DNA from 3 places in the Streptomyces sp. NPDC020801 genome. Region 3 is predicted to be linked to each of the others. Evidence: riboswitches for the same ligand, from Rfam matches in the RefSeq annotation. Region 3 holds a riboswitch; each other region holds the start of a gene.

Region 1 (7,109 bases), on a different contig from region 3:
CTCCCCGGTGTCGGGCGTGGTGACCACCAGCCGGCCGCGCGCCCCGGCGGCCAGCTCGGTCACCGCCCCCTGGGTGACCAGCCTGCCCTGGGCCATGACCGCCGCGTGGGTGCACACCTGCTCGATCTCGTCGAGCAGATGGGAGGAGAGGAAGACGGTCGTGCCGTCGGAGGCCAACTCCCTCACCAGGGAACGGATCTCCCGCATGCCCTGCGGGTCGAGGCCGTTGGTCGGCTCGTCCAGGACAAGCAGCCTGCGCGGCTGGAGCAGCGCGGCGGCGAGGCCGAGGCGCTGCTTCATGCCCAGGGAGTACGCCTTGGCCTTCTTGCCCGCGGCCGCCGTCAGGCCCACCCGGTCCAGTGCGGCCGCGACACGGGTGCGCCGGGTGCGGGGGTCCGCGGTCGGGTCGGCCGCGTCGTAGCGCAGGAGGTTGTCGCGGCCGGAGAGGAAGCCGTACAGGGCGGGACCCTCGATGAGCGCCCCGACCTGCGGCAGTACGGCGCGCGAGGACCGGGGCATGGGGCGCCCCAGCACCCGCGCCGTGCCGGACGTGGGCTCGATCAGCCCCATCAGCATGCGGATCGTGGTGGTCTTGCCCGAGCCGTTCGGACCGAGGAAGCCGAAGACGCTGCCCGCCGGGACGGTCAGGTCGAGACCGTCGACGGCGAGCTGCCCGCCGCGGTAGCGCTTGGTGAGCGCGCGGGTGAGGATGACGCTGTCACCCATGTCCCGCGCAGCCGGCTGCGACTCCGTGGCGGACGCCCCGTCCATCGGCTCCCTCGATTCGTCGTGCCCGTGTCCCGCTCACTGCCCGGCGTTCGCCGCCTTCACCAGCGCGTCCTTGGTGACCGCGCCGACGTAGACCTTGCCGTTGTCCGTGATGAGGGCGTTGACCAGGCGGGTGGAGAAGACCGTGCCCTTGCCGAACTTGCCGGACACGTGGTCGCCGAGCGAGCCGAGGAAGCGGCTCAGGTCCCCCTTGCCGGAGGACGACGGGATGCCGCCCTTGCTGCCGGAGTCGAAGACGGCGATGGAGTTCCAGCCCTTGCCGAGGACCTTCGGGCCGCTCTTGGCGAGGTCCTTCCGCGAGGGGGCGGACTCATTGGAGTGCGCGGTCGCCCCGGCGCCCTTGTCCTTCTCCTCGGTCACCTTCGCGCCCTTGGGCGGGGTGAAGTCGAAGGTGGAGGCGGCCGGCTTGGCAAAGCTGATCTGGGTGAAGCCCGCGTCCACCACGGCGGCGCCGCCGCTCGCCGGGGTCAGCGTGAACTTCAGCGGCAGCCCGGTCTTGGCGTCCACCGCGATGCTGATCACGCCGACCGTGGTGCCGGAGGCGTGCTTCGGCTTGACGACCAGCTTGTAGGCGTCGCGGCCGGCGACCTGGGCGGTGCCGTCGACGGTCACCGAAGTGGTGTCGTCAACCGACTTCAGGGCCTCGTCGGCGAAGTCCTTGGGCGTGGCCGGGACCTCGTCGCGGTGCTTGCTCTGCTTCTTCTCGCCCTCGGCCGCGGTGCCGTGGTAGACCTCGTTCGACTTGCTGTCGTAGCCCCAGACGTTCTTGCCGTTGTGGATGAGGCTGTACTCGGCCGCGCTCTCGATCAGCGAGACCTTCTGCCGGTCCTGGCCGTCGGCCGCGACGCGCAGGGTGTGCGTGCCGGCGGCGAGCTCGGTCAGCTTGGACGTCGGGTCGGCCGACGATCCGTCACCGCCCTTGGTGGCGCCGGAGAGCAGGCCGCTCTCCAGACCGCCGAGGTTCGGCAGCCCGAGGTCGGTGCTGACCTTGACCGTGCCGGACAGCTGCTGGACGTCCGACTTGGCGATTTTCTCGATGAGTTGCTGCGCGGTGATCTTCGGCAGGTTGGGGTCGCCGGAGTCGGCGAGCGCCGGGACGAGACCGATGGTCGCCGCCGCCACCCCCACCACCGCGACCGGGACGACGTAGCGCGCGGCCTTGCGCCGCCCCGAGCGCAGGTCGTCGACCTCCTCGGCGCCGGCGCTGTCGTCGGATTCGTACGGTGCCATGTGTGCCCTACCTCCGTCGTCGGCGGCGGCTTTCCATCTGTACCGGGTCCACCCCGAGCCGCCATTCTCACCCAAATCGGTGAGGAGTGGTGTTGTCCGTGGTTTCCATCTGACCAAATCGTCCGCGCGAAAGCGTCAGACCGCGGAGCCAACTCCGTGTACGTCTGGGGTATGACGCGACGGCGCCGCGCCTCCCCCGCCCCGTAGGGGACACAAGGCGGAAGACCGGAGGCGGAGCACGGAGGACGGAGTGGTGGGTGCGAAGGATGGTCGGGGCACCGGGCAGGAGAACCGGGACAGGGTGCTGGGAGGCCATGCGGAGTCGCGGCTCGGGGTGCGCGGGGCGACGCGGGGTGCGCGGGGCGACGCGGGGCGCGCGTGGCGGTGCCGGACGCGCCGGATGCGCCGGATGCGCCGGGACGCGGGATGCGCCGGGACGCGGGATGCGCCGGGACGCGGGATGCGCGTGGCGCTATGGGGTGCGGGATGGCGGTGCAGGGTGCAGGGTGCGGGATGGCGGTGCGGGCCCGGCGTGGGCCGGCAGGGTCACCCCGCCCGGTGGACCACCGCGTCGCACAGCTCCATCAGCGCCACCTTGGCGTCGCACTCGCGCAGGGGGGCCAGCGCGGCGCGTGCCTCCTCGGCGTAGCGCACGGTGTCCCGCCGGGCCTGCTCCAGCGCCGGGTGGACCCGCAGCGCCGCCAGGGCCTCGGCGTGCCGCGCGTCGTCGCTCAGGTCGGAGTCCAGCAGCTCGCACAGCGCGAGGTCCTCGGCCAGCCCCAGCCTCGCCGCGCGCTCACGCAGCCGCAGCACCGGAAGTGTCGCGATGCCCTCGCGCAGATCCGTCCCCGGGGTCTTCCCGGACTCGTGCGAGTCGGAGGCGATGTCCAGCACGTCGTCCGCCAGCTGGAAGGCGACGCCCAGCCGCTCGCCGTACTGCGTCAGCACGTCCACGACCGTCTCGTCGGCCCCGGACATCATCGCCCCGAACCGGCACGACACGGCCACCAGCGACCCCGTCTTGCCGCCCAGCACGTCCAGGTAGTGGTCGACGGGGTCCCGGCCGTCCTGCGGGCCCGCCGTCTCCAGGATCTGCCCGGTGACCAGCCGCTCGAAGGCCACGGCCTGCACCCGCACCGCCTCGGGACCGAGGTCGGCGAGAATCTGCGAGGCCCGGGCGAACAGGAAGTCGCCGGTCAGGACCGCCACCGAGTTCCCCCAGCGGGTGTTCGCGCTGGCCACCCCGCGCCGCACGGCGGCCTCGTCCATGACGTCGTCGTGGTAGAGGGTCGCGAGGTGGGTCAGCTCCACGACCACGGCCGACGGCACGATGCCCGGCGCGTACGGGTCCCCGAACTGCGCCGCGAGCATCACGAGCAGGGGGCGGAACCGCTTCCCGCCCGCCTTGACGAGGTGCTGCGCGGCCTCCGTGATGAAGGGAACCTCGCTCTTGGTGGCTTCGAGCAACCCTTCCTCGACAGCCGCCAATCCGGCCTGGACATCGGCTTCGAGAGCCTGGTCCCGCACGCTCAGCCCGAACGGCCCGACGACGGTCACGAGGGGTCTCCTGTCTGCTGGTGTCTGCTGGCGATTACACGGTTTGTCGATAGGTCGCTGCCATCACTCGAGTCAGCGTATCCGGTCATGTTTCGATCACCGATAGCGCCCACCGATACAGGCCGGGCGGTATCGGATCACGCCCGATATGTTTTTGATCACCACGTATGAGTAGATATTTATCGACTTACCCCTCTCTACCCACCCTCTCGCTTCGTGTGCACGCACGCCTGCCGGTACACGCGTACGAGCGAGCCGCGACGTCACTCGACACGACGCCCGCCACGACGCCCGCCACGCCGACTCCACCCACCCGCCACTCGCCACCCTTGCGCACCCCGACCCACCCCGGCGCCGCCTCCACCCCGGTCACCCCCGGCTGCTCCCGGCGGCCCCGACCCGCCTCGGCCCACTCCCGGCCCGCACCCCGTCGCGCCCCGCCGCGCCCCGTCGGACTTCGGCCCCACACCGTCGACACCGGTCGGTCCGATTTACCCCTATTGAGATTCCAAGTCCCCTTGGCCGCAAATGCCCTTGGGTCGTTCAAACCGTGAGTTGGGTCACTCCCGCCCTTCAGTGCCACTCTCACCCACCCACCCCGCTTCCCCTTCCGCCGCACGCCAGTTGACCCTTGGCAGACGCAAAGGATCAAGTACCTCATACGCCTCAGATCAAGGTCAATTGGGGCGAGGTGTGAATCAGGCACTTGTTCTGGATATGTGCTCTCGCATACGTTCCCGGCCGTCGGGCGGACGCCTAATCCTGCCGCCGCCCGGGAACCCATCGACCGAACCACTCACGGCAGGAGCGGGGGACCCAGGTAAGCCGCCGGGCCGGACGTCGTACGTCACACTCGTACGCCGTGCCGGAACGGCTTGGGGTGAAGCCGTGCTCTTCGGAGCGCGGCCGGGCACCTCCCCGCCCGAACCCGACAGCTCACCTCGCAGGCGGTGGAGAGGAATTCCCCATGCCTGCAAACGGTCAGCGCCGTTCCCGTATAGCTCGTCTCGTCCGCGCCCTGGCCGTCAGCGGCACGGGTGCCGCCGTCCTCGCGCTTCCGCTCCTCGGTGCGACCAGCGCCTCCGCGGCCCCCACGACCTCCGCCCCGGCGGCCGGCACGGTCGCCTACCCGAACAACCTCGACGGCTGGATCCGGGCGTCGCTCGGGATCATGAGGCAGAAGGGCATCCCGGGCACCTACAACGGCATCTACCGCAACGTGATGCGCGAGTCGTCCGGCAACCCGCGGGCCATCAACCTCTGGGACTCCAACGCCGCCCGGGGCATCCCGTCCAAGGGCCTGCTCCAGGTCATCGACCCGACCTTCAGGGCCTACCACGTGGCCGGCACGTCGTTCGACATCTACGACCCGGTCGCGAACATCGCGGCCGCCTGCAACTACGCGGCCGCCCGCTACGGCTCGATCGACAACGTCTTCGGCGCGTACTGACAGGCGCGTAAGGACGGGCGTGTACTGGGCGCACACCGACGGGCGCGTACCGACGGGCGCGTACCGACAGCCCGCTCGACCGCCCGCCCGGTCGCAGCACTAGGGAAACAACCGCTCGAGGACGACGGCGATTCCGTCGTCCTCGTTCGACAAGGTGACCTCGTCGGCCACCGCCTTGAGTTCCGGATGGGCGTTGGCCATGGCGACGCCCCGGGCGGCCCACTGGAACATGGGGATGTCGTTGGGCATGTCACCGAAGGCGAGGGCACTCTCCCTGCCCAGCCCCAAGTGCTCGGCGGCCAGCGCCAGCCCGGTCGCCTTGGTGATGCCGCACGGCTGGAGTTCGACGGTTCCCGGGCCCGACATGGTGACCGTGGCGAGGGAGCCCACCACGCTCCGGGCGGCCGACGCCAACTCGTCGTCGGACAGCGCGGGATGGCGCAGCAGCACCTTGCTGATCGGCGCGCGCCACAGGTCGTCGCGCCGGTCGACCCGTACCGCGGGCAGGGTCGGGTGCGGCATGAGGTACCCCGGCTCGATGAGCGTCAGCCCGTCGGCCCCGTCCTGGTCGACCGCGGCGTACACGTCCCCCACCTCGGCCTCGATCTTGCCGAGCGCGGTCTCGGCGAGCTCGCGGTCCAGGGTGACCGACCACAGCAGGCGGCCCGCTCCGGCGTCGTAGAGCTGCGCGCCCTGGCCGCACACCGCGAGCCCGGTGGTGCCCAGGGCGTCGAGCAGCGCCCGCACCCTCGGCGCCGGCCGTCCCGTCACCACGAGGTGCCGGGCACCGGCCGCCGCCACCCGCGCGAGCGCGGCGAGTGACCGTTCGGACAGGGTGTCGTCGCCGCGCAGCAGCGTTCCGTCCAGGTCAGTGGCGATGAGGGCATATGCGAGGGAGGCGGCCATGATCAGAGAATACGGACCCGTCACCCCACCTGCCCAACGAGATCCGGACGACGGCGGCGCCCACCGTCTCCCGGGTCGGCTTCTCCCAACTGCCTTGCCACCAGCGGTGCTTCGGCAGCGAGGGCGGCGCCGCGCTCACCCGTGCGCCGCCACCAGGTGCCCGGCCAGCCGCGGGGAGGCGAACTCCGTGCCGCACACGAAGCGCATCACCGGGCCGTACGAGGCCGCCGCGGACAGGCCGGTGAAGTAGAGGCCGGGGATGGAGGAGACGTAGCCCGCGCGGAGTTTCGGGGCCCCGCGGCTGACCGCGAGCCCGGTGCGCAACTCGTGGCCGAGGAAGCCCATCGCGGCCATGTCGACGCGGTAGCCGGTCGCCGCGATGACATGGTCCCCGGTCAGTTCCCGGGTGCTGCCGCCCAGGGTGCGCACGGTCAGCGCCGGGCGGCCGTCGGTGGTCCCGGCGCTGACGATGCGGCTCACCTCGTGGACCGGCACGGTGCCCTCGAAGCGGTCGCGCAGCCACCAGGCGCCGAGCGGGCCGAGCACGCGGCGGACCAGGTAGTGGCGGGTGCGGGCCGGGAGGTAGCGGTAGGGGTGCGGGTAGTGGCTCAGCGCCCACAGCGACCAGGCGCGGCCGAAGGGCGACCCGGGGCGCAGCTTCGGCTGGGCCCAGGGCGGGGCGCCGAAGGCCACCTTGCCGCGGCTCCGTGACACCACCCGCACCCGCGCACCGGCCTCCGCCGCGAGGACCGCCGTCTCCAGTGCGGACTGGCCGGCGCCGACGACGATCAGCTCCTTGCCGGCGAAGGCACTCAGGTCGTGGTGCTGAGAACTGTGCGAGACCGGCCCGGTGGGTGCGGGGCCGTCCGGTGCGGCCGCGGCCAGCTCCGGCGGCAGATGGGCGAGGCCCGAAAGGCCCGTCGCGACCACGACCGCACGGGCGGTGAACTGCTCCCCGGAGTCCAGCTTCAGCTCGAAGCCGCCGCCCGGCCGCCGGTCCACCGACACCACCCGCACCCGCTCCAGCTCGGGCACCAGCTTCTGCTGGAACCACTCGCCGTAGCCGATGAAGGTCTCGACCGGGATGATGTCCTCGTCGGTCACCAATCGCTTGATGCCGGCCGCGTCGCAGTAGTCGACGAGGGTGTGGCCGCGCTGCGGGCAGCCGATGCTGGAG
Region 2 (7,109 bases), on a different contig from region 3:
ATGCCGTCGGCACCAGACCGTGAGCGGACGGTGCCCAGGGCGATCCGCGCAGCCCCGAGCGGCGCTCCGGGCCCGGCCCGGCGGCTTCCCCGGCCGGCCTCACAGGCCCCAGATCCCACGGGGCACGGGCACGGCGGGCACCGCCCCAGCCGTCGGTCCCCACCGGTCCGCGCCCGCCCCGGTGCCCCACGGCCGCAGCAGCGGCGTGCGGGGTTGCTGATCGGCGGGGGCGCGGGGCGCGGTCGGCTCGGCGTATGCGAAGGGCACCCACGGCATCCGGGACGGTTCGGGTCCCACGCGCCCCGTGGTCTGCCCCTGGGGTGTCGCCACGGCCGCGGGCGCGGCGGCTTGGGACGGTGACTGGTTGCCGGGACCGCCGGCCGCCTCCGTGCGGGGCCGGTCCACCGGGGGGCGGCCGGGGGAGCGCGGCAGGGCCCGAGAAGTGCTCTCCATACCGGAGCAAACGGCTCTTGCGCCCGGTCCGTACGCGTCGTGCCCCGGCCGCTCACCGCATCAGGTGAGAACACCCCTCGAACGGCCGCTTACGCTCATGCGACAAGCAGCCCGGACGGACCGCGCGGACGATCCGCGCGGACGATCCGCGCGGACGGACCGCCCGGAAGGCGGGCTGATTCCCCCGGTGACCGCCCCGCCCACGGAGAGACCACTGTCGTACCAGGTCCGGGAGGGTGTCACCGGGGCGTGGGCGCCGTACCGGCGCAGCGAGTCGCACTCGCCCGGTAGCAGGCCCGGTGTGCGTCCGGCGTCCGGCGGCCGCCGCCGTGGCGAGGCCGCCGAGCACGTCCGCGCGGTGCCGCAAGGCGGCCGGGGGGCAGCCGGTGCCGAGGACGACCTCGGCCGGGCCGCCCCCGGGGGCCGGGCTGGTGGGCTGCTCCAGGCAGTGCGTGAGCGGCCATGCGCTCGATCGCCGCGCAGCCGCGGGTCGTCCACGCGCGGCGGCCGCGAGCCGTCGTGAGCCTTGGTTCCGGGACGAGTTCGGGGACACCCCGGTCGCCGGGTGCCCGGCCGTGGTGAGGCGCGGCCGGCTGTCGGTGCCGGGGGCGTCGGTCCGGTCCTGCGCCCGCCCGCCGCGGCACACCCGGAGGCCACGGCGTCACCGCGGGAGTCCGGCTGAGCGGCTGAGACTTTCCCGTCGGGAGCGCGGTGGGAGTGCCCGCGGGCCGGAGGGCGGCGGCCGGTGGCCCGTGGCCGGCGACCGGTAGCCGGTAGCCGGTAGCCGGTGGCCGGTTGGGTCGGCCAGTTCTTCCCCGATCCCCCGGTCGTTCAGTTCTTCCCAGGTGTCAGCTCGGCCAGCAGCAGCGTCCGATCGTCCCTGACGTCGTCGGACGCCGAGACGTCGAGCAGCCGGCGGCACAGCGCCGGCAGGGCGTCCGGGCGCGTGATGTCCGGCAGGCCGGCGGCACCTGCGTCCAGGGCGCGGGCGAGCCGGGTGATGCCCTCGTCGATGTCATGGGTGCGGGACTCGACCAGCCCGTCGCTGTAGAGCAGCAGCAGGGTAGGTTCGGACAGGTGCAGCACGGTCGGCTCGTAGCGGCCCGTGCCGAGCCCGAGCGGCAGTCCGGCGCTGGCCAGGTCGACCCGCTCGGCCGGGTTGCCGGGCCCGCGGAGCAGCGGCGGCGGGTGCCCGGCGCCGACGAAGGTGCAGGTGTGCGCATCCGCGTCCCACTCCGCGTACATGCAGGTGGCGAACGAGGCGCCGGGGGTGTCGCCGGCCACCGCGTCCAGCCGGTCCATGAGCTCGGCCGGGCCGATGTCGAGCGCCGCCAGGGTGCGGACGGCCGTCCGCAGCTGGATCATCGCCACGGCGGACTCCGGCCCGTGCCCCATCGCGTCACCCACGATCATGGCGAGCCGCCGGCCCGCCCGGGGAAGGACGTCGTACCAGTCCCCGCCGATCACGTCGTCCTGCCCGGCCGGCCGGTAACCGTGGGCGACCCGGCAGCTCTCGAAGGCCTGCCCGGTGTCCGGGAGCAGGCTGCGGCGGATGGCGAGCGCGGTGCGGCGCTCGCGTTCGTAGCGCCGGGCGTTGTCGAGCGCCACGCAGGCCCGCGCGCCGAGCGACTCCACGGCCACCGCCTCGGTGCGCGCGAACGGCTCCTTGTCCGGCCCGCGTGTGCAGGCGATGAAGCCCACGGCCGTGCCGCGCAGCCGCAGCGGGACGATCAGGAAGGAGGCACTGCGCAGCAGGGCGTCCACCCCCGCGTCGCCCCGGCCGGTCCTGCGCAGCCGTTCGAAGGTGTGCCCGTCGACGCCGTCGAGCAACTGCGTCTGGCCGGTGGCGAGGGCGCGCGCGTACGGCGTCTCGCGGGGGAAGACCAGGACCTCGCCGACCGGCAGCAGGTGCTCCCAGTCCTCCGAGGTGTCCGACCCTATGCGCAGGGCGAGTCGGCGGGCCTCGATCTGCGGTGGATCGGCCGCCCTGCGCCCCTGCTCCTCCAGCAGCCAGCGCTGGAGCAGGTACACCGAGGCGGCGTCGCAGAAGCCCGGTGCGAGGGCGTGCGCGACGTGCCGGCCGGTCAGGTGCAGATCGAGCTCGGAACCGATGGCGTCGGCCGCGGGGGAGAAGTACGACCGGCGGCGCAGCGGCGCTGGGGAAGGAGCGTCGTCGGGCTGACTGCGTTCTGTGTTCCGCAGGGTCGTTGCCTTCCGGGTGGGGCCGGTAGCGGTGGGGGCGTCCGGCTGTTGCGGGCCGTCGGGCGGTGCGTCGTCGTATGCCGGGGGCAACTATATGATGCCCAGTCAAGGTCACCGAGCAGCAGGGGGAGTTGGTCATGCCGGACGGGGACGGGCTGCCACGGGGCGTGGATCCGGGCAAGGCCAGTGTGGCCCGTATGTACGATGCCATGCTGGGCGGCGAGCACAACTTCGCCATCGACCGGGAGGCGGTGGCCGCGTTCACCGCGATCGACCCCCAGGTCCGCACCCTGGCCCGCGCCAACCGCGCCTTCCTGGGCCGTGCCGTGCGCTTCCTGGTCGACTCCGGCGTGCGCCAGTTCGTCGACCTCGGCTCCGGCATCCCCACCCAGGGCAACGTGCACGAGGTCGCCCAGGCCGCCGGCCCCGGCGCCAAGGTGGTGTACGTGGACAACGACCCGGTCGCGGTCGCGCACAGCGAGGCGCTGCTCGCCGACAATCCGGACGCGGCGATCGTGGCCGCCGACATCCGCAGACCTGCCGAGATCCTCTCCTCGCCCCGGGTGCGGGCGCTCATCGACTTCGGGCAGCCGGTCGCCGTCCTGATGATCACGATTCTGCACTTCGTCACGCCCGAGGAGGATCCGGCCGGCATCGTGGCCGCCTTCCGGGACGCACTGCCTGCGGGCAGCTGGCTGGCCCTGACCCACGCCACGGACGAGGACCGCCCGGACACGGCGGCCGCCGTCGGGCAGTTGTACCGCGACCGGGCCACCTCTCCGGTGACGGCCCGCTCCCACGACCAGATCGGGGCCCTCTTCGACGGCTTCGACCTGGTGGACCCCGGCCTGGTCTACGTCCCGCTGTGGCGCCCGGACCGGGCGGAGGAGATCCCCGAGAACCCCTCCCAGTACTGGGTGTACGCCGGAGTGGGCCGCAAGAGCGCCTAGCTCGCCGCGCGGGCGGGCCGTGCGCCGGTGCTGCGATCGGAAGGGTTCACCGGCTTGCGACGCCCGGCACGGCACCTCGCCGCGTTGTCGCAGCACCCGGGTACGTCCAGTACGCGGGCGATGCTCCGCCTTGCGATGCACCGCACCGGACGCCGCGAGCTTTCCGGCAAACCCTTCCGGCCACAGCACTGGGCGCACGGCACCGACCAGCCCGCGCCCGGCGCACGGCACCGACCAGCCCGCGGCGGGTGCCGGCCGCGGCACCCGGGCCGGCGTGCCGGGCCCGAGTGCCCGCCCCGAAATCTTCGGTCACGGGGCCTCAGGCGGGCCGGATCGCGCTGTGGATGGCCTGGGGGCCCGCGAAGAAGATCGACTCCTCGCGTATCGGTGCCCCCGGACTCGGGGCGTGGACCATCGTGCCGTTGCCGCCGTAGAGGCCGACGTGGCTGACGTCGCCGTGGAAGAAGACCAGATCCCCGGGCCGCAGCTCGGCCAGCTGGATCGGGGCGCCGGAGCCGGACTGCTCGTAGGCGGTACGTGGCAGTGCCACCCCGGCGACCCGCCAGGCGGTCTGGACCAGGCTGGAACAGTCGTACGAGTCCGGTCCGGTGGCGCCCCAGACACACGGCCGGCCGATCTGCGCACGGGCGAAGGCGAGCGCCTTGACGGCCTTCCTCTCGTAGGCCGAGGCGGCTGTTGCGCCGAGGTCCACGGCTGGGGCGGGGGCGGTGGGCGCGGTGGGGGTTGCGACGGCAGGGACACCGAGGGGAACACCGGCGTCCGCGGCCGGTCCCCGGCCGCCCGTCGGGCCGGAGTCGAACAGCGCGGTGGCGCCGAGTGACGGGACGGCGTCGTAGGAGGGGGCGAAGGAAGCGGCGGCGTCGAAGGAGGGGGCGGCGTCGAAGGAGGGGGCGGCGTCGAACGAGGGGGCCGTCCCGGGAGACGGTGACGTGCCCAGGGCCAGCGGCGTGCCGAAAGCCGGAGACGCGCCGGGTGCGGCGTACGAGCCGGCTGACGCATACGTGCCCGGTGACGACGGCGTGTCCATGAGCGCGGTCGCGTCCGGGCGGGCGGCCGTGTCGAGGGATGCGACGGGCTGCGGCGGCCCCTGCGCCGGTCCCTCGGAAGGAGCGGTCCAGGATTCCTCGGCGGTGGACCAGGATTCCTCGGCGGCGGGCCGGAGCCCCCTCACCGAGGCTAGCCAGGACTCCTGCTCGGCCGGCCGGGCCCCGGCCACGGCGAGCGGCTGCGTGGCGTGCGGTGCGGCCTGCCCGGACAGCAGCTCGCGGGCCCGGGTGAGCTTGCTCTGCAGCTGGTCCTTGGAGGACCGCAACGCGGGCTGCCAGGGCCGGGCGGCGGACGCGGACGACGCGGCGCCGGCGGCCTCCGTCCGCGGCTCGGGCACGGCGGGCAGCGCCGCCAGGGGCGCGGCGGGCAGTTCCGCGACCGGCCCGGCGGCCACCGCGGTGGCGGCGGGCCCGGCGGTCAACTCCGGTACGGGCCGTGCCGTGGCCGTCGTGTCCGTCACTCCGGCGGTCAACTCCGGTACCGGTCTGGCGGGAGCCGAAGCCGCGGGGCCGGCGGTCAGTTCCAGCAGGGACGGGCCGGTCCCCTCCGGTCCAGGTGTCCGCGGACCCTCCACGGGGCGCCTCCGCGGCCCCGCACCCCGGGAGTTGGCGGGGTTCGGCCGGCGGCCGGGCGGCAGTGCGGCGGGCACGCTCGGCCCCAACTGGGCACGTGCCACGTCGAACCACTGCTTGGCCACGCTCTCCAGGGTCGGATCGGCCCGCCTGGCGGCGCCCCCGAGCGCCGAGTCGGGCCTCGTACGCCCGCCCTTGCTCATCGCGCGGGTGGCGTTGTAGTTCCCCGTGGCGGTCTCGGCCTGGTCGTAGAGGCTGTTGATCCGCCGCTCAACCTCGGGCGAGGGTCGTTCCGGCGCCAATGAAGACGCACTCCTTCCGTAGCCCGCCTACCGGGTCAGCTGTCGGGTTCGGGCGGGTGGTGCTTCGGAAGGCGTGCCCTACGTCCCTTGCGCCGATGGGCGGTTGGGCCGATTCACCCCAATGTCGGTCGGGTCCCCGGCTCCGGCCGGCCGCTGGGCGGACCGGACTCGGCGGAGGTCGCACGATCCGACGGGACTCGCCGGAGGCAATCGTGCGGCCTGGACGTCAACTTAGCGAACGTGTGTGCCTCGTGTGAAGGTTGAAGGGCGAAATGTCCGATACGTTTTCGTGACCTTTCCGGGTCGGGTGTCACCAGCCCGTCAGCAGCAGGTGGTTGAGCAGCAGCGCAAGCAGGGTCTGGGCGGCCAGCCAGCCCCGGGGGCGGGTGAGCAGGGCGCAGGCCGGAAGCAGCCACATCGCGAAGGGGAGCCAGATGCGTTCCGTCTCCGCCTTGCTCATGCCGGAAACGTCGGCGGCGAGGAGCGCGAGCAGGGCGCAGAGCACGAGCAGGCCGAGGCGGGCCTCGGCGGTCGCCGGACCGCCGGCCGGGCTCGGCCCCGGCTTCGTCCTCCGTCCTGCATCCGGGGTCGTGGGGTTGGTCTTCGGGCCTGCATCCGGGGTCGTGGGGTTGGTCTTGGGGCATGCATCCGGGCTCGTGGGGCTTGGGCTCGCTCCGGCATCCGGGCTCGCGGGGATCGGGCGCGGGCCGGTGTTCCAGGCCAGGACTCCCCTGCGGTGGCGGACCGTCGCGGTGCCTGCCCGGAACAGGCCGGCCGCCGTGGCCGGCCCCGTGATCAGCACGGTGCAGGCCAGGTTCGCCCACACCCAGTAGCCGTAGGGCCGGATGCCACCGATCCCCTGGTAGTACCGCGTGACCAGCAGCCGGTAGGCCTCCCACCAGTTGAAACCGGCGAGCGAGAACAGCACCGGCACGACGGCCAGCCCGGCGAGGAGCAGCGGCAGCCCCCGCAACAGCGCCCCTGCCCGCACGCGCCCCAGCAGCACCACGCCCGCCCCGATCACCGCGAACAGCGTGAGGCCGTACGACAGATAGCAGGTCAGGCCGAACAGCAGCCCTGATCCGAAAGCGGCCGCCGCCCGGGTTCCCGGGCGCGACCGCCCCGCCACCGCCAGGGCGAGCAGCGCGACGGACCAGGCGGCCGCGGCCGCGAACCAGCCGTCGGCCGACGCGCCCACCCACACCGCGGCCGGTGCCGCCACCAGGAAGGGCGCGGCCCGGCGCGCCAGGTCCTCCCCGGCCAGCGTACGCACGGCCACCAGTACGGCCACGCACGCCGTGGCTCCCAGGGTGATGCACCAGGCGCCGGCCCAGCCGCCGCCGCGCAGTCCGGCGCGGTCGAGCAGGACGAAGGTGAGCGTCGCGGCCGGGGGATGGCCGGCGATGTGGGCGGGCCAGGGGGCTGGGGAGCCCTCCACGATGTGGTGGGTGAAGTCGCGGAGCGTGGCCGGGATGTCGTGGAAGCGGCCGATCACCCGGAGGTACTCGTTGGTGGCGGTGAGCCGGGTGGCCACCCCTCGGTTCCAGCCGTCGACCAGCGCG
Region 3 (7,109 bases):
CGACACCGCGGCGAACGACGTCGTCGCTCGGTTCGTCCTCCTGGAGCACCAGGACCCCGGCCGGGACATCTCGCTGTACATCGACTCCCCCGGCGGCCCGTTCGAGGCGATGGCGGCCGTCCACGACACGATGCGCTTCGTCGGCTGCGACGTGGAGACGGTCTGCGTGGGCCGGGCAGCCTCCACCGCCGCCGTGCTGCTGGCCGCCGGCACCCCCGGCAAGCGGTACGCGCTGCCGGGCGCCCGCGTGGTCCTCCAGCAGCCCTCGCTGCCCGAGCCGGTGTGCGGGCAGACGTCCGACCTGGCCGTCCGGGCCGAGGAGTTGCTGCGCGTCCGGGCCCGTCTGGCGGACATGCTCGTACGGCACACCGGGCGCACCCGGGAACAGGTGCGCGCGGACCTGGAGCGGGAGCGGGTCCTGGACGCGGCGGGCGCGCTGGAGTACGGGCTGGTGGACCGTGTCGTCCCCCACCGCGCGGCTCCGCGCACCGAGCCGGACGCGAGGTGACCGGCCCGATGCCACCGGCCGAGCCGCCGCCACCGCCGCTGCCGGCGCTGACACGGGCGGAGGGGGAGCTGATCGACCGTACCTCGACGCGGCCGATCTGCCCGGCCGCGTCAACCCCGCCCTGCACGGGGGCACCTATCGGAGCCTGAGGGCCGCTCAGGCGCTGGTCGCCAAGGCGGCCGAGCTGCGCGACGCGCTGACCCTGATGCACCAGCGGGGCGAGACCGAACTGCACACGGCCACCCTGGCGCGGGCCCTGCGCGTCCTGGACGGCGAGCGGCGCACGGCCCGCGTCACCGTGCCGCCGCCCTGCGCAAGTTGACGTCCCCACGGCCGGACGTCCCGTCGACGGCGGAACACGGGGCGTCCGGCCGTGAGTCGAAACGGACCAAATGGCGTACCCCCTTCCGGCGTAGATTCGCCTCCTTTTTTGCGGCCGTCGCGGTTGCGCAACTCGGCTGCCCTAATGGCGGAATGGAACCTTCCGGTGCTGGTCCGGGGGTCATCGGGGAGGGAGACAGTCGTTCGAGCGCGCGGGTGTCCACCCGAACGGGTGAGTGGTGAGTAACAACACAAATCCCCGGTTCCGTTGGGATTTTCGGACATCGGTAGGTGAAGATCCCTGTCTGACGACAAGCCCCCGCCACAGCGGCGGGGCGGTCCGGGCGGACGCCGAGTCCTGCCGCCGCCCGGATGACCGGTCGACAGGAGTGGATCGGCAGGAGTGGAGGACCCAAGCACGACGGGTCGCCGGCACGGTCACGCCATGGCCGGGCCGAGCAGCCCTTGGGGTGAAGCCGCGTCTCGACGCGGCCGGGCAACTTCGCCAGCCCGAATCCGACAGGTCATCCTTCACAGGCGGCTGACGAAGGGTTGCGCATGACTGCGCTCAATCGTGTCCCGTCGCTGATGGCCCGGGCCGGTACGGCCTCTGCCCTGACCATTGCCGCCGTGGGCGGCTCGATCGTGGTCCCGGGCGTCGCGTCCGAGGCCTCGGCCGCGACCATGGCGACGAAGGCGCTTCAGGTCGCGGCGTCCAAGAAGGGCTCCCCCTACCAGTGGGGAGCGACCGGGCCGCGCCGGTTCGACTGCTCCGGACTCACGCTGTACTCGTTCAAGAAGGTGGGCAAGAGGCTGCCCCGCACGGCGGCCCAGCAGTACAACAAGACCCATCACATCTCCGCGAAGAACCGCCGCGCCGGGGACCTGGTGTTCTTCCACTCGGGCTCGTACGTCTACCACGTCGGCATCTACGCCGGCGGTGGCAAGATCTGGCATGCCCCGAAGACCGGGGACGTGGTGAGGCTTCAGAAGATCTGGACGCGCAGCGTCTGGTACGGCCGGGTCAGCTGACCCGCCCGGGCGCGGTGGCGGTGCCCTGACGCGCCGCCATCGCCCTCGGGTTGCCGCCGCCTCCCCCGGAGCCACCGCCCCCGGGCCGGCGCCCCCGGGCCACCGCACGTGCCGCGGCGGCACGGTTCCGGCCGCCGCGACGCCCTAAGGTTCCTGCCGGCCCGCGGTCGTGACCGGGCGGACCGGGACCGTCCACGGAAGCTCGATGCAGACCGTCTTGCCGCCCTCGCGGGTGGGCCGCACGGTCAGCCTGCCGCCGCACTCCGCGGTGAGCCACCGGATGATCACCATCCCCCGGCCGTTGTCCTGCTGGACGGCGGCCGGCAGTCGTTTCGGGAACCGCGGATGGCTGTCGGTGACCCCGATGCGCAGCCATTCGTCGCGCTCCAGGACGAGGTCCACCGTGAAGGTGGGGGACTGCCCGAACGTGTGCTGTACCGCGTTCGTGGCGAGTTCGGAGACGATGAGCCGGACGGTGTCGGCGGTGTCCGTCCCGGACGGCAGTCCCCACTCGGCCAGGGTGCTCACCACATAGGCCCGGGCCGCGGAGACCGAGGCGGGATCGCTCGGCAAGGTGACGGATGCTTCCAGATGGTCTGCCATGGCGACGCCGTCCCTTTCCCGCGGGACCGCGGTCCGACACGGAGTGGATGGTTCGAGTACGGTCCCGGACTGGTGCTTCGCCGTCAGACTGCCATCACCGCGCCGGTCCGGGTGGCGATCCACCAAGATATGCATATATCTGTCGCTCGAAGCGGTGAACTCTGCGACGGCAGGCCGTATCGGGGCGGCTCGGAAGGAGTAAGGAGTAGCCCATGCAGCACGGTCCCGCGGTGCGCCGCCGGAAACTGGGCGCCGAACTGCGCGCGCTGCGCACCGGTGCGGGTCTCACCAGTGGTGAAGCGGCGCGCCTGGTGGGCTGGCACCAGTCCAAGGTCAGCCGGATCGAGACAGGATCCAGCGGGGCCAAACCGGCCGATGTGCGGTTACTCCTGGACGCGTACGCGGTCCGGGACGCCCAGCTGCGCGAGCTGCTGCTGGTGCTGGCCGGCTCCGACGACGGCGGTGGCCGGCACCACTGGTGGCACGCCTACCGCGGCGTACTGCCGCCGACCTACCGGGACTTCATCAGTCTCGAGTCACAGGCGAGCGGCATGCGCACCCTGGAGACCTCGGTCGTCCCCGGACTGCTGCAGACCCCCGAGTACGCGCGTGCGGTCACCCGGGCCGCCGTGGAGGGGCTCGACGACGAGCGGCTGGACGCGCTGGTGGAGGTGCGGCTGGCCCGGCAGGACGTGCTGCGGGCGCGGCCACCGCTGGAGCTGAGCGCGGTCCTGGACGAGGCGGTGCTGCGCCGGGAGATCGGCGGCCCGAAGATCATGGCGCGCCAGCTGGAGCGGCTGACGGAGGCGGCACGGCTGCCCCAAGTGCGGCTTCAGGTACTGCCGTTCGCCGCCGGGGCGCATATCGGCCTCACAGGGCCTTTCGTTATCTTCTCATTTTCGAACACTTCTGATCTGGACGTGGTTGTTCTCGACCACTTGACGAGTAGCCTCTACCTCGAACGGAAAGAAGACCTAGAGGCCTACACCGAGGCCTTCGACACCCTTCGGAGCCACGCCCTTTCGCCCGAGGACTCGTTGGACTTCATCGCCGGGATACACCGGGAAAGGTGACGGCGCTCCACCGCGTCAAGGAGGCACCTTGTCTGCTCTGCCTCGGAACGTACCTTCCAGTACCCAACTGCCCGCTGCGCGATGGCTGCGCAGCAGCTACAGCACGGGAGCCAACAACTGCGTCGAAACGGCCCGGCCGGTCTCAGGACCGTGGGCCGGACTGCTCGCCGTGCGCGACTCCAAGGACCCGGCCGGGCCCGCGCTGCTCTTCTCCCCCGGGAGCTGGGCGGACTTCACGGCCGCGGTCCACCGCTTCTAGAACCGGACCCGGCGACGCACGGCCGTGTCACGCCGACTCATGGTCGCGTCTCGCCGATGACTGCCACAGCACGTTCGATCTGCGCCCCGGAGAGGTCCGCGCGGGCGGTCAGCCGCAGCCGTGAAATGCCGTCGGGCACGGAAGGAGGACGGAAACAGCCCACGGCCAGCCCCGCGGCGCGGCAGTCGGCCGCCCATCGCACGGCCCCCTCCGGGGACGGCGCGCGCACCGAGACCACCGCGGCGTCCGGACGCACCGCCTCCAGGCCCGCGGCGGTCAGCCGCGCATGGAGTTCACTCGCCACCGCACGCGCGCGTGCCGCCCGCTCCGGCTCGCGGCGCAGCAGTCTCAGCGCCGCCAGGGCCGCGCCCGCCGCCGCGGGGGCCAGGCCCGTGTCGAAGATGAAGGTCCGGGCCGCGTTGACCAGGTGGTCGATCACCCGCGCGGGGCCGAGCACGGCCCCGCCCTGACTGCCGAGCGACTTGGACAGCGTGACCGTCACGACCACGTCGCCGGCACCCGCGAGCCCCGCCGCGTGCGGGGCGCCGCGGCCGCCGGCGCCCAGCACGCCGAGCCCGTGGGCGTCGTCCACGACGAGCCCCGCGCCGTGTTCCCGGCAGACCGCGGCGAACTCCGCGAGCGGTGCCGCGTCTCCGTCGACCGAGAACACCGTGTCGGAGACGAGGACCGACGGGCCCTCGTGCGTGCCGAGCGCCTTGCGCACGGCCTCCGGCTCGGCGTGCGCGACGACCTGCGTGGTGCCACGGGCCAGCCGGCAGCCGTCGATGAGCGAGGCGTGGTTGCCCGCGTCGGAGACGACCAGCGTGCCGTGCGGCGCGAGTGCGGTGACCGCGGCGAGGTTGGCCGCGTACCCGGAGGAGAAGACCAGGGCCGCCTCGAAGCCGCAGAAGGCGGCCAGCTCGCGCTCCAGTTCGGTGTGCAGCTCGGTGGTGCCGGTGACCAGCCGGGAGCCGGTGGAGCCACCGCCCCAGGCACGCGCCGCGGCCGCCGCGCCCTCGGTCACCTCCGGATGGCGGGCGAGCCCGAGGTAGTCGTTGCTCGCCAGGTCCAGCAGCGGCGAGTCGGCCGGGCGGGGGCGCAGGGTCCGTACGAGTCCGGCCCGGCGGCGTGCGTCCGCCTGCTCGTCGATCCAGCCGAACGCCATGGGTCCTCCGGGGCTTTTGTAGGCAGTGCACAGACCCTAGCGGGACGACCCGCCGCCCATGGTGTGGCAATACCCACACGTCGATGGGTCTCTGTTGTGCAAACTCTCCTTGGCCCCGGGCGGCCCGGTAGGACAGGATCGGCTCTCATGGACCTGCTGAACACGCTGGTGGACAAGGGGCTTCGGCGCGAGCTGCCGACCCGTGAGGAAGCTCTGGCCGTGCTGGCCACCTCCGACGACGACCTGCTCGACGTGGTGGCCGCGGCCGGAAAGGTGCGCCGTCACTGGTTCGGCCGGCGGGTGAAACTCAACTATCTCGTCAACCTCAAGTCCGGCCTGTGCCCCGAGGACTGCTCCTACTGCTCCCAGCGGCTCGGCTCGAAGGCCGGCATCCTGAAGTACACCTGGCTCAAGCCCGGCGACGCCTCCAAGGCCGCGGCGGCCGGGCTGGCCGGCGGCGCCAAGCGGGTCTGTCTGGTGGCCAGCGGGCGCGGCCCGACGGACCGTGACGTGGACCGGGTCTCGGAGACCATCAAGGCCATCAAGGACCAGAACGAGGGCGTCGAGGTGTGCGCCTGTCTGGGGCTGCTCTCCGACGGCCAGGCCGAGCGGCTGCGCGAGGCCGGGGCCGACGCCTACAACCACAACCTCAACACCTCCGAGTCCACCTACGGCGACATCACCACCACCCACACCTACGCCGATCGGGTGGACACGGTGAACAAGGCGCACGCGGCCGGACTGTCCGCCTGCTCCGGGCTCATCGCCGGCATGGGCGAGAGCGACGAGGACCTCGTCGACGTCGTCTACTCGCTGCGCGAGCTGGACCCGGACTCGGTACCGGTGAACTTCCTGATCCCCTTCGAGGGCACCCCGCTCGCCACGGAGTGGAACCTCACCCCGCAGCGCTGCCTGCGCATCCTCGCCATGGTCCGCTTCGTCTGCCCCGACGTCGAGGTCAGGATCGCGGGCGGCCGCGAGGTGCACCTGCGCACCATGCAGCCCCTCGCCCTGCACCTGGCCAACTCGATCTTCCTCGGCGACTACCTCACCAGCGAGGGCCAGGCCGGCAGGGCCGACCTGGAGATGATCGCGGACGCCGGCTTCGAGGTGGAGGGCACCGGCCAGGTGACCCTCCCGGAACACCGGGCGGCGGCCATGGGCGGCTGCGGGTCCCACGAGGGCGCGGGCTGCGGGTCGCACGCGGACGCCGGTGCGGGTGCCGGGTGCGGGTCCCACGCGGACGCCGGTGCGGGTGCCGGGTGCGGGTCGCACGAGGGCGCGGGTGTGTGCGGTTCCTCCGCTCGGGCCGCCGCCAGTCCGGCCGCCGAGCCGAAGGGCAACGAGCCCCGCACGGATCTCGTCGCCGTACGCCGCCGGGGCGCCGGAACGGACCTCGCACCCAATGCCTGACCTGCCCGGCCTGAGCGTCCCCGAGCTGCTGGACCTCGACCGGCGGCATGTCTGGCACCCGTACGGTCCGATGCCCGGCCGTCAGGAACCGCTCGTCGTGGAGTCGGCGAGCGGGGTGCGGCTGAGACTCGCCGGCGGATCGGGCGAGCTGATCGACGGCATGTCGTCGTGGTGGGCCGCCATCCACGGCTACCACCACCCGGTGCTCGACGAGGCCGCCCGCGAGCAGCTGGCGCGGATGAGCCATGTGATGTTCGGCGGGCTCACCCACGAGCCCGCCGTCCGCCTGGCGAAGCTCCTTGTCGACATGTCGCCCGAAGGTCTCGAACACGTCTTCCTCGCCGACTCCGGTTCGGTGTCGGTCGAGGTGGCCGTCAAGATGTGCCTGCAGTACTGGCGTTCGCTGGGCCGCCCGGAGAAGCGGCGGTTGCTGACCTGGCGGGGCGGCTACCACGGCGACACCTGGCAGCCGATGTCCGTGTGCGATCCCGAGGGTGGGATGCACGAGCTGTGGTCCGGTGTGCTGCCGCGCCAGGTGTTCGCGGACGCGCCGCCGGCCGAGTACGAGGAGGCGTACGCCGCCCATCTGCACGACCTGATCGAACGGCACGCAGGCGAACTGGCCGCGGTGATCGTCGAACCGGTGGTGCAGGGCGCGGGCGGGATGCGGTTCCACTCCCCCGCGTACCTGCGGGTGCTGCGCGAGGCGTGCGACGCGCACGACGTGCTGCTGGT

Evidence for each region. Region 3 has a riboswitch for cyclic di-AMP ahead of ACH4UM_RS27740 (C40 family peptidase). Riboswitches for the same ligand answer to the same signal wherever they lie in the genome.
Region 1: another riboswitch for cyclic di-AMP. It lies ahead of ACH4UM_RS00545 (transglycosylase SLT domain-containing protein); the one in region 3 lies ahead of ACH4UM_RS27740 (C40 family peptidase).
Region 2: another riboswitch for cyclic di-AMP. It lies ahead of ACH4UM_RS32335 (NlpC/P60 family protein); the one in region 3 lies ahead of ACH4UM_RS27740 (C40 family peptidase).

Annotation. Positions count from the first base shown of each region.
Region 1 covers NZ_JBIRST010000001.1:114,385-121,493, reverse strand. The annotation lists gene ACH4UM_RS00560 (ABC transporter ATP-binding protein) at 1-771, opposite strand, end outside; gene ACH4UM_RS00555 (outer membrane lipoprotein carrier protein LolA) at 805-2,019, opposite strand; gene ACH4UM_RS00550 (polyprenyl synthetase family protein) at 2,566-3,576, opposite strand; cyclic di-AMP (ydaO/yuaA leader) riboswitch at 4,352-4,539, shown strand; gene ACH4UM_RS00545 (transglycosylase SLT domain-containing protein) at 4,544-5,026, shown strand; gene ACH4UM_RS00540 (HAD family hydrolase) at 5,126-5,932, opposite strand; gene ACH4UM_RS00535 (FAD-dependent oxidoreductase) at 6,068-7,109, opposite strand, start outside.
Region 2 covers NZ_JBIRST010000020.1:108,802-115,910, reverse strand. The annotation lists gene ACH4UM_RS32345 (PP2C family protein-serine/threonine phosphatase) at 1,285-2,745, opposite strand; gene ACH4UM_RS32340 (SAM-dependent methyltransferase) at 2,793-3,605, shown strand; gene ACH4UM_RS32335 (NlpC/P60 family protein) at 3,925-5,547, opposite strand; cyclic di-AMP (ydaO/yuaA leader) riboswitch at 5,556-5,731, opposite strand; gene ACH4UM_RS32330 (hypothetical protein) at 5,858-7,109, opposite strand, start outside.
Region 3 covers NZ_JBIRST010000015.1:82,632-89,740, forward strand. The annotation lists gene ACH4UM_RS27730 (ATP-dependent Clp protease proteolytic subunit) at 1-508, shown strand, start outside; partial or broken gene ACH4UM_RS27735 (hypothetical protein) at 517-830, shown strand; cyclic di-AMP (ydaO/yuaA leader) riboswitch at 1,169-1,384, shown strand; gene ACH4UM_RS27740 (C40 family peptidase) at 1,388-1,861, shown strand; gene ACH4UM_RS27745 (ATP-binding protein) at 2,006-2,464, opposite strand; gene ACH4UM_RS27750 (helix-turn-helix domain-containing protein) at 2,677-3,537, shown strand; gene ACH4UM_RS27755 (DUF397 domain-containing protein) at 3,566-3,796, shown strand; gene ACH4UM_RS27760 (8-amino-7-oxononanoate synthase) at 3,834-4,961, opposite strand; gene bioB (biotin synthase BioB) at 5,109-6,374, shown strand; gene ACH4UM_RS27770 (adenosylmethionine--8-amino-7-oxononanoate transaminase) at 6,367-7,109, shown strand, end outside.